One region of the Jeotgalibaca sp. A122 genome, then DNA from elsewhere that is predicted to be linked to it. Evidence: riboswitches for the same ligand, from Rfam matches in the RefSeq annotation. Region 1 holds a riboswitch; each other region holds the start of a gene.
The links. Region 1 has a riboswitch for cobalamin ahead of ACTU7M_RS08080 (glutaredoxin domain-containing protein). Riboswitches for the same ligand answer to the same signal wherever they lie in the genome.
Positions count from the first base shown of each region.

Region 1 (4,656 bases):
GCTTGTTCACTTTCATTTAACTGGTTGTATCCCAGTTGGAATTTGTAACCAAGATAAGTGCCATGAACAGATTCATCGCGGATAATCAGCTTGATTATTTCCGCTACGTTTGGAAGTAGGTTATTTCCCAGGTACCACAACGGTGTATAAAAACCACTGTAAAACAAGAATGATTCCAAAAACACACTCGCAATTTTTTTCTGCAAGGCTGAACCTGTTTGGTAAATCTCATTAATACGCTTCGCTTTGTATTGCAGAGTCTGATTTGAATTGGTCCATTCGAAAATTTCTTCGATTTTGCGGTTATTATTCAAAGAGATAAAAATTGTACTGTAACTTTTCGCATGGACGGACTCCATAAACAAGATATTATTCAAGACAGCTTCCTCATGCTGGGTTCGGACATCTTCCCGCATGACATTAGCTCCTTCTTCCGATTGCAAGGTATCCAGTAACGTTAGACCGCCAAAGGCTTTATTGACAACTTCGCGCTCTTCTTCCGTCAAACTTCTCCAATCATCCAAATCATTTGAGACCGGAATGCGGGTATCCAGCCAAAACTGGGAAGTCAGTTTTTCCCATGTATGTTTATCCAGTTCGTCTTCTAGTTTATTCCAGTCAATTGCTAAATAATTCATGCCTATTCCCCCTATACCATGCAGCTTTCACAAGAATTTGCACCAATAATATCTCCATCATCCGTATATGTTCGAACGTAGTATAACGATTTAATTCCCTTGCTAAACGCATAATTGCGAAGGCGATTTAAGTCTCGGGTGGTCATGGCAGTCGTTTTACCAACTTTCCATTCGTATAAGCCTTCCGGAATTTGCGAGCGCATGAATAATGTTAAACTCATACCTTGATCAATATGTGGCTGTGCAGCGGCATATACATCAATTATTTTACGTTGATCCATGTCAAAAGCTGATGTGTAATAAGGCATCGTTTCATTGGATAAATAAGGAGCTGGATAGAAAATGGCACCCACTGTTTTTTCTTGACGATGCTCGATTCGTTGCGTAATAGGATGTAAAGAAGCACTTGTTTCATTGATATATGAGATAGATCCATTCGGTGCGATTGCCAGGCGATTACGATGGTAAAGGCCATATTTCTGGACATTTTCTTTCAGCTTTTCCCAATCCGAAACAGTTGGAATTGCGACATTTTTGAAGATAGCCGCCACCTTATCTGATAGAAACTGGAATTCTCCTTTCAAATAAGGCTCAAAATAGCTACCATCTGCATATTTTGATTTTTCAAAATTATGAAAAGCCCTCTTTTTTTCCATGGCTATTTTGTTACTTGCTACCAATGAATAATAATTCAATGACCGGAAATAGGCATCTGTAAACTCAAGGGACTCCGGTGAACCATATGTCATTTGGTTGAGTGCAAATGCAGTATGCAATCCCATCGCGCCTAAGCCGATAGTGTGATATAGCGCATTTCCTTTTTTAATTGTGGGTACTTCATTGATATCCGTTTGCTCAGTAACAGTTGTTAACGCACGTACGGCTACTTCGATAGATTTGCCAAAATCCGGTGATTCAAGGATATTCGGGATATTTGTCGAACCCAGATTACAGCTGATATCCGTCCCTGTGATTTGATAGGATAAGTCATCATTTAAGATTGAGGGTTCTTGCGGTTGGAAAATTTCACTGCACAAGTTACTCATTATTATTTTTCCATCAACGGGATTTGCCTTGTTGACAGTATCAATATTGATAATATATGGATAGCCCGATTCCTGTTGGAGACGGGAAATTTCTTGTTCCAAATCCCGTGCATTAATTTTGTACTTACGGATTTCATCATTAGCAATCATTTCATCGTATTTTTCAGTTATGTTGATATAAGAAAACGGCACACCATATTCTCTCTCCACATCATAAGGACTGAATAAATACATGGGACGATTTGTTTTTAATAATTCATAATATTTATCAGGAACCACTAAGCCTAGTGACAATGTTTTTACCCGAATTTTTTCGTCTGCGTTTTCTTTTTTGGTAGATAAGAAGGCATAGATATCGGGGTGGAAAACATTCAAATAAACGGCCCCAGCCCCATTCCTTTGCCCGAGCTGATTACTATAGCTGAAGCTGTCTTCCAATAATTTCATCACTGGGACAACACCAGAGGAGGCATTTTCTATTTTTTTGATCGGTGCCCCTGCTTCACGTAAATTTGATAAATTGACGCCCACACCGCCACCTTTTCTGGATAGCTGCAATGCTGAGTTTATGCCGCGACCAATCGAAAGCATCGAATCATCCAAATCAACCAAAAAACATGATACTAGTTCTCCACGACGTTTTTTCCCCGCATTCAAGAACGTCGGTGTTGCGGGTTGGTAACGTTGCGTGATCATTTCTTCTGCTAAACCCCAAGCCAACCTCTCATCACCGTTGGCCAAGAATAAAGCATTAAATGCAATACGGTCTTCATATCGTTCCAAGTATTTAGTACCATCATTCGTTTTCAGGGCATATTGGGTATAGAACTTATAGGCTCCCATGAAGCTCTTGAAACGGAATTTATGGGCATACAGTTTTTGAAAAAGCTCTTTTATGTAGGACATTTCATACTTGTTCAGGATTGTCTCGTCTATATAGTCTTCACGAACCAAATAGGCGAGCTTTTCTTCTAAAGTGTGAAAAAATACCGTATTCATATTTATTTCTTCCAGGAAATAAACGCGTGCGGCCTCTTTGTCTTTCTGTAATGGAATCATCCCATCAACCGGGATATTTACTTCATTATTTAAATTAAAATAACTAACACGTTTCGTTTGTTTACCCAACTCATCCAACTCTCTTTCCAATTTCTGAATGTCTAAATCGTTACCCTGAAATTCAAATTCATGTAACACGGGAATGCCGTATTCCGCTTCAATCTCATGGACAGTGAAGCAAAACAAGGATCCGAAATTCCGGTTTCCACCACCGAAAGTACCTATACACAAGCGTTTATTTTGTCCCGTTTCCAAAAAATCTTTTACTGGTTCAGTGACTTCAGAAACGTATGTGGGAACAATTAAAATAAACGGTTCATCCATTTCAACAAACGGATTCGTTACGGTTATCTCAAGCCCATTGAAATTTGGAATTTTTTCGACGAATCGCCGAGTTTGACCCGTAACGGTGAAATAAGCTATTTTTGCCATCTTAATTTACCAAGGCATCCAGTAGTTGCGGTTGGAAACCATTAAAAGGCGGCTCACCTTCTATTTGAATAACAGGGAGGCTTTGGAAGCCAAGCGCTTTTACCTCTTCCACCCATACAGGATTTTCAGATATATTTTTTTCGAAATAGGATACGTTGCGTTTATCTAAATATTTCTTGGTGAACATACATTGGCCACACCCGACCTTACTGTATATGGTTATTTTTTTTGACATGTCGCTCTCTCCTTTTTTGTTTTTTGGGTACAAAAAAACCGCCCATTTAGAATGAACGGTAAAAAACGATAGAAACCCCTATTGAGAGAGCCCACCGTTTCATCTTTTTCATCCCCGAAAAATAGAAACAACAATCATTGGCAGGTCTCCTGGCTCATGTTTCATCCTACTTTAGCCCTTCCCATATTTCTTATTCAAAAGAAGATACAGTGGTTTGCTATTTCGTCCACATTAACAGTTGCGGGGGCAGCTCCAGTTTTTAACTGGATTCCCTATTATGGCATCAGCTGATGCCACCAAAAATTGCGGTACTATATTTTGTGCTATTTATTTGTTTTGTAGTTCTAACATACTACATATTGAATAATACCATAGAGCCCACAACTAGGCTAGACAAAAGTGCGCATTATTCCTTCATTGCCATTATCTCTTCATAGCGTTCGGTTAGTCTACGCTGATCCATTTCTTCCGGGAAATTCGGGGTCGTTAATTGGTAAACGTGGGTGCTATAGGATTTAATAAACGATAATTTTTCTGGGTGAGCCGCATACGCCACCGTTAATAACGAATCAAATAAAGCGCTGGCTCCCGAGATATCCTGCTTCATGTAATGAATCAATTGCCAATAACTTTCATAAAGATCCTTGGCAAAATTATTGAAGTCATAAAAGACAACACCGGTATAGTCTTCATTATCTTCGTGCTCACCCAAAAGTACGAACCTTCCTGGCAATGCAGCCATCTTCCCGTCCAATAATGCTTTATACTGCAGTATATGAATGGCGCTGTTAGGATCGTTTATACCCGGAGATACTGCTCGCAGTGCAACTTCCACCAGCTTAGTCCGGGCAAATATAGGATCATACATCGTAGATGGGGCTATTTCAAATACAAGAGCGCGATTGAAAGGCTCTGCGATTTTCTCAATCGCGTCTATTTTCTTATTCGTATATAAAATCCCTAAAGGTTTATTGCGTGCTACGAAATCACCTATTCTAACGTATAAAACCAAGCTACCTTCCCATTCCTGGGCTAGCGTGACCATCCGATCGAAGTTGATGTATTCCACATAACCATCTTGAGTAGCTTGAATCGTGTAAACATGAAGACGGTCGAATTCCGGTAGATGTTGAACTGTTGGTTTTTCAGAAAAAAATGCCACTGCCTTGTCAAACGATTCATCTGCTTCGTGATACAAGCGATCCACTAGCTGTTCCATGCGAACGAACATAGCGACTGAATAGAC
Region 1 covers NZ_JBQPRB010000006.1:87,707-92,362, reverse strand. Annotated here, with positions in the region: gene nrdF (class 1b ribonucleoside-diphosphate reductase subunit beta) at 1-638, opposite strand, end outside; gene nrdE (class 1b ribonucleoside-diphosphate reductase subunit alpha) at 650-3,175, opposite strand; gene ACTU7M_RS08080 (glutaredoxin domain-containing protein) at 3,177-3,410, opposite strand; cobalamin riboswitch at 3,533-3,726, opposite strand; gene ACTU7M_RS08075 (DUF2254 domain-containing protein) at 3,817-4,656, opposite strand, start outside.

Region 2 (4,656 bases), on a different contig from region 1:
GGTGACACTTGTAAGTGCGTTCTTAATGGGACCTCTATTGCAATTTTTCCGGATTAAATTTTTCAAGCTATTACAAAAATTCGAAGCAAATTAAAAATGAAGGGAGTGGGACAAAAGGCGTTTAGCCCCGAATCTTCTACCGTATACCATATCCGTAAGCTACTAAAGTAGCAACGGCTATGGCAACTGGAACGAATAAGCGCAGGATGGTCGCAGACCATCTGATCTTTATTATGGAGGCACTGTGGGCTAACGCCCAAGTGTATCATGTTTGTAAGCTGCCGAAGCAGCAACAACCATGACAAAGTGACGTCGGGGCTGCCTTTTGGAGCACGTTTACGGGGCAGATGTACGAATACAGGAAAGAGGCCGGGACTTTTGTCCCGGCCTCTTCATTTTTTAAGTTATGTCTACCGCCAAGGTTGAAAGCATCCACTCCACCCCAAATTTGTCGGTTGTTTGGCCATAGAGGGGACTCCAGAAAGTTTCCTGTAGTTCCATATTCACTTTTCCACCTTGTTTTAACTTATCAAACACATCGCGTGTTTCTTCTATATTGTCAAAGACGAGTGTCACGGTGATATTGTTACCCACAACATACGGCATTCCCGGAAAATTGTCGGAAAGCATGAGATAGGATCCGTTTGGCAATTGGAGGGTAGCATTCATGATCCGGTCTTGGATAGATTCCGGCACGGGATCTCTTTCAGGATCTTCTGGCATATCGCTGAACTTTGTGAGGTCTAGAATATCTGCACTTAAGATATCCGCGTAGTAGTTGATTGCTTCTTCTGCTCTTCCTTCGAATACTAGGTAAGGATATGAATCGATTAACATATTATAACCCTCTTTTCGAATAAGATACTTGCACGTTCATCTTAGTTTGTTTTACACTAGCCGTCAAAGAATAACTATTCGTTAACTTTCATTTTTTTGTTGTAAAACTCATTCAATAAGCATATAATTACCCAGTACTACCATTAGTTTGAATTTTTCAGTTCTTATTCCTTTATTTTATAGTAAGATAGGGATTGACTGAACATTTAGGGAGAGATTTAAGTGGAGAGAGTAGTAGGAACTGTCGTTAGAGGTCTTCGTGGTCCAATCATCAACAAAGGTGATGACTTAGAACAAATCGTTGTCGACACTGTACTGAACGCAGCAAAGGTTGAAGGGTTTACCATCGGTGACCGTGACATCATTTCTGTAACAGAATCAATCGTTGCTCGGGCACAAGGAAATTATGCATCTATCGATGACATTGCAACAGATGTTGCCAAAAAATTCGGGGATGATACAATCGGTGTTATTTTCCCAATTTTAAGTCGTAATCGTTTTGCTGTATGTTTACGTGGAATTGCAAAAGGTGCGAAAAAAATCGTATTGATGCTTAGCTACCCTGCTGATGAGGTTGGTAATCATTTAGTAGATTTAGAATCACTGGATGAAAAAGGCGTGAACCCTTGGACAGATACATTGTCCGAAGCTGAGTTCCGTGAACACTTTGGATATAAAAAACATACCTTTACTGGAATCGACTATATTGATTACTATAAATCAATTGTAGAAGAATATGGTATTGAGTGTGAAGTTATTTTCTCAAATAACGCAAAATCCATTCTAGACTATACAAAGAGCGTTTTGAATTGCGATATTCACTCACGTTTCAGAACAAAAAAACAATTGAAAGATAACGGTGCTGAAAAAGTTTACAGCTTGGATAACATTTTGGCTGAACCTGTTAACGGCAGTGGCTTTAATGAGTCCTATGGTTTGCTTGGCGCTAACAAAGCAACTGAAGGAACAGTTAAATTGTTCCCTCGCAATGCACAACCAATCGTTGATAACATCCAAAGCCGCATTAAAGAAGCAACAGGCAAAACGGTTGAGGTTATGGTATATGGTGACGGCGCGTTCAAAGATCCTGTCGGGAAAATTTGGGAACTTGCTGATCCAGTTGTATCTCCAGCTTACACACCTGGTCTTGACGGAGTTCCTAGCGAAATCAAATTGAAATACTTGGCTGACAACAACTTCGCTGAATTACAAGGTGAAGAATTACGTCTAGCAATTTCTGAGTTCATCAAGAACAAAGAAACTGACTTGGTTGGCGCAATGGAATCTCAAGGAACAACTCCTCGTCAATTGACTGACTTAATTGGCTCCCTGTCCGATTTAACTTCAGGTAGTGGAGATAAAGGAACACCTTTCATCTTCATCCAAGGTTACTTCGATAATTATACTAAATAAGAAAATCCGCATAACCTGTATTGGTTGTGCGGATTTTTTGACATCTTTTGTGGAAAATTATTTTTTAATATACTTTTCAAATAATGGTCGCAAGATAGGTTCCAGGATGATATAAAAACCTGCATTCCCAACTGCATGAGCAAAGTCAAACGGCAAACCCAAAGTATAATAGGCCCAAAAATTAGTCATGCCATAGGTTTTATATGACACCAACGATATCACGAACCCATAGAAAAAACCTGAAAATAAGGCAAACAAAACAAAAAGCCACTTTGTTTTGTTTCCATGAATAGGCCGTAGTACGATTCCTGTAAAAAGGATAATCACTGCATAGCTAAACAGTTGGGCAAACGTCCAAGGACCCATCCCCATTATCATATTTGATAAAAAGAGGGATAGACCAGCCACAATCAACCCGTCCCCCAGGCCTAGATACAAGGTCAGTATTAACAAAATAGCGGTCATGGGTTGAACATTGGGTAAAAATTGAAAGACAACGCGTCCGACATAATTCAATGCAACCAAAATTGCCAGCAATGCAATATGTTTTGCATCATAACGCTTCATTGACATGGTTACTCAAGTCCTGCTAAATCGAAATCCACGACGTCTCCATCTGACAATTCTAATTCATGAGCGCCTACTGGTGCCATTTCCCCATTCAAATCAAATAACCAGTATTTACCTGCTTCTGCATCTTGCTCGTAACCATTGATTGTTGTGATGAAGTTATCTTCATCAACGACTTCGAATTCTTCTTTCATAACATCCAACAAGAATTCTCCAGGCTCTACCTCAGCTGTCACTGAACCTGCTTCAATCAATTCCCCTTCAACAGATACATTAATCGTGACCTCAGACAAATCTGCGCTTTCCACCGTTGAATCGACTGCTTCAGTTTTTGTTCCACAAGCTGTCAAAGTTGCCCCTGCAAAAAGCAATAAAAACCATTTTTTCATTCTTTACACTCCTTTTGTTTTTTACACAGGCAACAAAAAAGCCTATGCGCCCTGCCACATAGACCAAAAAAACAATACCGTTTTACCTCGAAACCGTATGCGTGCGTATAAGCATCCAGGGATAAAGATCTGACTTGAACAGCGATGATGTTCTCACAGTGGCGGGACCGTGTTGGATTTTCACCAACTTCCATATCCGAGGAGTCTTTGTATTGGGTTTTATCTTTCATCATTGTATCCAAGACTTCATTTTTTAGCAAGTCTGCAAATTAGCGAGTCGTCTTTTCCTGAACAGCTTTCTCGAAAGCCTCTTTTGTATTCTCAACTTGTATTGGAGCGTACTCTGGCCATGCATCGTCCAGCTTAGCCCCTTCATCGCAACTTACGATAAGAAATTCAGCGGAACGTTTGAAAACCCCTTCGAGTTGCGGGATATAATTCAGAAAATCCGTGACATCTCTCAACGAAATTGCCGCGCTCCCTTTTTTCTTAAACGTTTTTGCAACTAAATATTTATTTCCCATAACTCCTCCTGAATCAGTAATTTTCTACAAGTCGTGCTATCTGTTCCTCCAGTTCTGCCATTATGACGAAACGGGCTTTGCGAATCATTTCCTTGCCATCTACAAATAGTAACAACGCTGGTACAGTAAACACACTAAACGCCCCTGCTATGGCTGGAATCTTGTCAGCATCCACTTTTATCATTTTAACTTCAGGGAAAGCAGTTAACATTTCCCTAACCTGTGGTAAAACAGCATGGCATACGCCGCAGTCTATCCGAGAAACATAAACAAAAGCAAATTGATGTTCCGCTATAAAGGTATGAACATCCTCTATGCGTTGCGCTTCTACATATGGAATCAATGCCATTCCCTCCTTTAATTTTTCCTTTTTTAATATTATAACATGATATACTAAACCTATAAAAAAAGGAGTTTCTATATGTCACGAAATAATAAATGGTTAAATTGGGGATTTGTCGTAGCCTGGATGGGGCTCATTTTTTCCTTTTCGGCCCAAAAAGGCTCTGATTCCGGTTCTTTGAGTGGTTCAATCGTCAGCACCATTCTTTCGCTCTGGCATTCCCTCTTCCCCTCTATCACCCTAGACCAAGACACAATACATTTCCTCATTCGCAAAGGTGCCCACTTCACCGTTTATCTTATACTGGGGTTACTGGTCGTGAATGCACTCTCTAAAAGTGGCGTAAAAAGTAAAAAACGTTACGCGTTGGCTCTTTCCATTTGTTTCTTGTACGCAATTAGCGACGAAATCCATCAAGCTTTTGTACCAAATCGTGGTCCTAGCTTTTGGGATGTGCTGTTGGATACGAGCGGATCTGCTTTTGGTCTGTTAGGATATGGGACGGCGAAAAATATGAAAAAAAAATAAAACAGCTTTCCTGAGGGAGAGCTGTTTCTGTTTGTTATTTTGCAGGCAGCAC
Region 2 covers NZ_JBQPRB010000004.1:135,447-140,102, forward strand. Annotated here, with positions in the region: gene ACTU7M_RS06185 (YczE/YyaS/YitT family protein) at 1-94, shown strand, start outside; gene ACTU7M_RS06190 (VOC family protein) at 400-837, opposite strand; gene ACTU7M_RS06195 (coenzyme F420-0:L-glutamate ligase) at 1,060-2,250, shown strand; gene ACTU7M_RS06200 (ECF transporter S component) at 2,308-2,823, opposite strand; gene ACTU7M_RS06205 (DUF4430 domain-containing protein) at 2,826-3,209, opposite strand; adenosylcobalamin (AdoCbl) riboswitch at 3,278-3,428, opposite strand; gene ACTU7M_RS06210 (DUF6718 family protein) at 3,479-3,733, opposite strand; gene ACTU7M_RS06215 (thioredoxin family protein) at 3,747-4,082, opposite strand; gene ACTU7M_RS06220 (VanZ family protein) at 4,155-4,604, shown strand; gene ACTU7M_RS06225 (S-ribosylhomocysteine lyase) at 4,639-4,656, opposite strand, start outside.
Region 2: another riboswitch for cobalamin. It lies ahead of ACTU7M_RS06205 (DUF4430 domain-containing protein); the one in region 1 lies ahead of ACTU7M_RS08080 (glutaredoxin domain-containing protein).

Region 3 (4,656 bases), on a different contig from region 1:
TGAGAATGCGGCCGAACACGTTTGGGGCTACTTCAAGGACCAAGCGACTCCAGCCGAGCGCAAACAATTTGAACGCAACTTGGCTAAAGGCGCACCCGCACCAATCAAACGCCAGCTGCTCAAGCTGGCAACCAAATACGAAGTCGATTATCTTTTGCAATCATTATACTTATACCTTTAGGAGGCCACACCATGAAATGGGCAATACTGGGAGCAGGCAACATCGCCAATGATTTCGCACGTTCTTTCAAAACTGACAAGGCCGAGCTTTACGCCGTTGCATCCCGTTCCAAAGAAAAAGCAGCCGCATTTGCCGACCAATATAAGATTCCTGTCAGCTACGGCAGCTATGAAGAAATGCTCGCCGACGCTACCATCGACGCCGTCTATATCGCGACACCTCACAGCCACCATTACAAGCAGATCAAGCAATGCCTGAATGCCGGTAAGCACGTCTTTTCCGAAAAAGTCATGGTGACAAGCCGCGCCCAACTCGACGAAGTCATCCAGCTCGCGGCCGACAAGAACCTGTATTTGGCCGAAGCCATGACCATTTTCCATGTCCCGCTTTACCCGAAACTCAAACAGTGGATTGCGGAGCACGACCTTGGCAAACTCAAATACATCCACGCGCCATACGGAGCCTTCAAACCCGAAGACTCCCCGATGTATTTCTACAAACCCGAGCTAGCGGGCGGCGCACTCTTCGACATCGGAACTTACGCGCTCACATTCGCACTCGAGTTCATGACCAGCCAACCTGACGAAATCCTGACTTTCGGCAACCTACACGAAACCGGAGTCGATGAAACCTCCGTCATTCTTTTGAAAAATAAAGAAAAAGAACTGGCAACCATTACCTTATCTTTTGGTACCGACCTCCCACATGTAGGCGTCGTTGCGTTCCAAAAAGGTTACCTGGAAATACCGGGCTACACCCGCGCTAACCAAGCTACTTTTACGGACCTACAAGGAAACAAAACAGTGATTGAGACAACCGATACCGCCCATGCCTTCACTCATGAAATCAATAATTTCACCAATATGGTGCTGGAAAAGGGTGCTAACCCCACTCTCGCCAAAACAAAAAATGTCATGACTATTATGGATACGGTTCGGGCCGAATGGGGACTGGTTTATCCGTTCGATTAAATTATTATGGACCACCTACTCTGAATACTCGTTGGCTGTATAAGGTCAAGTGTGCAGAGAAAGGGGTCCTTCTCTGCGCGCTCCCGATACGAAGCTTTCCGAGCATGCAGACTTTCGCAAATAGTCTGCATACTCGGAATAATATTCATGAATGTATGCAGATTTTACTGTTTTAAGTAATCATGAATCATTCTTTTTGAAAATATTTTGTCGCACCACAAATAAATTTGATGGACGCGTTGTTTTTCTGGTGGAAATAAAGTATCTAATTCTAGAATTGTCCGTTCTAAACTGTTTCGTTTATGTTCAAATATGTTGCATCTTGGGCAAGTTAATCGTAGAAAACTGTACTCAACCATCCGAACCCGACACTCCCCACAAAGTACCCCACCCGCTACATCCTCCACACAGTACTTAGCCAACGGCTGATATGGATTATTCACAACATGGTGATTAGCCAATCGCTGACCCAACCGGACATCACTATCCTGCAAAAATCCGCCCGACCGAATCCGTAATTCGTTTAAATAACCTTGCACCTGATGCGGCAACAACACCGGATCATCCCGCCGCAACCCATACAAACTTACGCCCGTTCCCACAAATACTAATCGTGATTCTACCCGAACCGATACCCGCATCGACCGCAACAATTCTTCCAGCAACATCCGGGATCTCTTTAGCTGCGCCAACGGACAGGCTGATAGACCCACAAAATCCCCATCCATTAAGTCAAACGCCCCCATCCAATTTTTTACTTCAAACAAATAAACCACACCATCACAAATATATAAAGCATCAATCTGGCACAACTTTCCACCAACAACCAACACCAAATCATTCAACCGCACCGCACAATCATCAATCCAGGCACCCAATTCATCAAAGCTGCACTCACCAACCTGGCCCGATTCCGAATTCCGCAGCTGTCGCTCCAGCCTCGGCGAAAACACCATCCGTCCCTGTAGCGCACGCAATACCCGAAGCTCAACCGCCATTTCCCGTTTTTTCATCAACATAGCCATTCCCCCTTTACATATATATAAGCAAAAAACCTCGAAAAGCTTTTTTTAAAATAAAAAAATACCCTCTATAGCCTTAAACTGATCATACTTATATAAGCGCTTGCATTTTGCGGAACTTTCACCTACAATCAGAGGTGATAGAAGTACCATTCAAAGACAACCAAGATACGGAAGTTTGGTTAAATCCCAATACGGTCCCGCCACTGTAATCATATGGAGACATATGGAGTCAGATCTTTATCTTGGATTGCTAATAATGCAACGTTTGCTGTTTCGAGGTAAAACAGTATCGTCCCAGTCTATGTAATGGCGCATAGGCTTTTTTTGTACTCAAAAAACAGCTTCATTTTTAGCAAAATGAAGGACCTCTATCAAAAATTAGTAGATGGGGACTGGACTTCAAAGATGAAGGTGGGTAACCAATGACGGTTATTCAGTTCCTAATTTTTTATAATACAAAAATTAGGAGTGAGGAAAAATGAAAAAATATTTATTTTTATTAGCATCTGGATTTATTTTGGCGGGTTGCCAATCACCACAAACGACCGAAGAATCAATTTCCGAATCAACCATCTCATCAGTTATGGCAGAGACGATTACCGTCACGATGCGCATGTCCATTGATGGTGAAGAAGTTGAGGGTGGCAGCCAAGAAATACAAGTCGAAGAGGGCGCTATTCTCCTGGATGTTATGAAAGAGAATTATGACATCGAAGAAACGGACGGATTCATTACGTCCATTGACGGACAGGAACAAGATACGGAAGCAGGGAAATATTGGTTATTTGATATAAATGGCGAAATGGCACCAGTGGGCGCAAATGAAACGGAACTCCAAGAGGGAGACGTTGTAGAATGGAAACTAGAAGCGATGTAAGAAAAAAGAGCCAAAAATTTTCGGTTAAGCGATTAGCTTTATTGGCTATCCTGACAGCCCTTTGTTATGTTGGCAGGATTGTCTTTCAATTTATCCCGAATGTCCAACCGATGACGACCATCCTCCTGTTGATAACATTGAATCTCACGATTACGGACGGCTTGATTGTTGCAGCTGCGTCCCTTATTCTGTCCAATATGGTTTTGGGAATGGGTCCTTGGCTTTTTCCACAACTCATCACGTATTTCCTTTTGCTGGGTTTCGCCGGCATCTTTCTCAAACCCCTTTATGGGAAGGGGAAGAAAAATACCCGCTTCATTTTTACTGCCTATTCTTTTTTGAACGGCCTGCTGTTCGGATTCATCATCTCCATTTTTTCTTACAATATGTATGGCATGACCAATTTTTGGGTCTACTATTTAATGGGGATTTCGTTCGACCTCATGCATGCGGCGGGAAATGCTGGTTTCTACTTGATCCTGGAACCGATTCTAGCACCGTTGTTACACCACCAAATGCGAAAAATCCATTGAACCGAGGATGCTCCTCGGTTTTTTCTTGTCTTGACTTTTAGAAAAAATAGAAATAATATGAGGGTGTGTGTTGCGCTTTCATATTGAAATGAGGGGCAAGTATGGAAACAAAGGAAAGAAAAATATTTGAATCCGTTCCGGGAAAACAAGTCACCATTGCGCATATCATTGCCAATCCTGATAAACGTATCTTTGACAAATTGGGATTACAAAATGAGTATTACCAGGCAATTGGTATCATGACCATTACGCCAAGCGAAGTGGCCGTAATTGCCGTGGACATGGCTAAAAAACAAGGGCCGATAAAAATTGGTTTTGTTGATCGCTTCAGTGGCTCAGTTTTTATTTTGGGAGACATTGCCGCTGTTGAAGGAGCAATGATAGAAACAACATCATTTCTTGAGAGGATGATGGGATTTAGTGTACCTAAAATTACGAAAACATAAATCGAACGGGGTCTTTATATGAAAAAGATAATGTATATCGGATCGATTGGGAGCGGAAAAACGACGCTTTGCCAAAGTATTTTAGGCGAAGAGCTGAAATATAACAAGACGCAGGCAGTGGAGTTTTACCCCCAAATGATTGATACGCCAGGCGAATTCGTGCAGCATCGGCGTTTTTATAGTGCCTTACAGATGATGGCAGCCGAATCGGAAATTATCGGCTTGATCTCCAGCGCCATTGAACAGGAAATGATTTTTTCACCAAACTTTGCCCAGAACATGATGCGACCATGTATCGGGATTGTTACCAAGATTGATTTATGCGAGGACGAAAAACAAATACAGGATGCAGAGAAACGACTGCAACTAGCCGGAGTGGAAAAGATTTTTCGTGTTTCTGCCGTAACCGGCGAGGGCATGCCAGCATTAATAGATTATTTAAAAGGAGCAGATGTTCATGCAAATATACACTCGGACCGGTGATAAGGGTTACACGCGCATTGTCGGGGGCATCCAATTAGCTAAAGACGAAGCACGGGTCATTGCCTATGGAACCGTGGATGAATTGAACAGTATCGTTGGAATCATTACCAGTCTGGATGAAACGAAGCCACAACTTAGAG
Region 3 covers NZ_JBQPRB010000003.1:83,869-88,524, forward strand. Annotated here, with positions in the region: gene uvsE (UV DNA damage repair endonuclease UvsE) at 1-181, shown strand, start outside; gene ACTU7M_RS04640 (Gfo/Idh/MocA family protein) at 193-1,152, shown strand; gene ACTU7M_RS04645 (nuclease-related domain-containing protein) at 1,317-2,171, opposite strand; adenosylcobalamin (AdoCbl) riboswitch at 2,320-2,474, shown strand; gene ACTU7M_RS04650 (DUF4430 domain-containing protein) at 2,656-3,054, shown strand; gene ACTU7M_RS04655 (ECF transporter S component) at 3,033-3,587, shown strand; gene ACTU7M_RS04660 (BMC domain-containing protein) at 3,689-4,033, shown strand; gene ACTU7M_RS04665 (EutP/PduV family microcompartment system protein) at 4,052-4,516, shown strand; gene ACTU7M_RS04670 (cob(I)yrinic acid a,c-diamide adenosyltransferase) at 4,491-4,656, shown strand, end outside.
Region 3: another riboswitch for cobalamin. It lies ahead of ACTU7M_RS04650 (DUF4430 domain-containing protein); the one in region 1 lies ahead of ACTU7M_RS08080 (glutaredoxin domain-containing protein).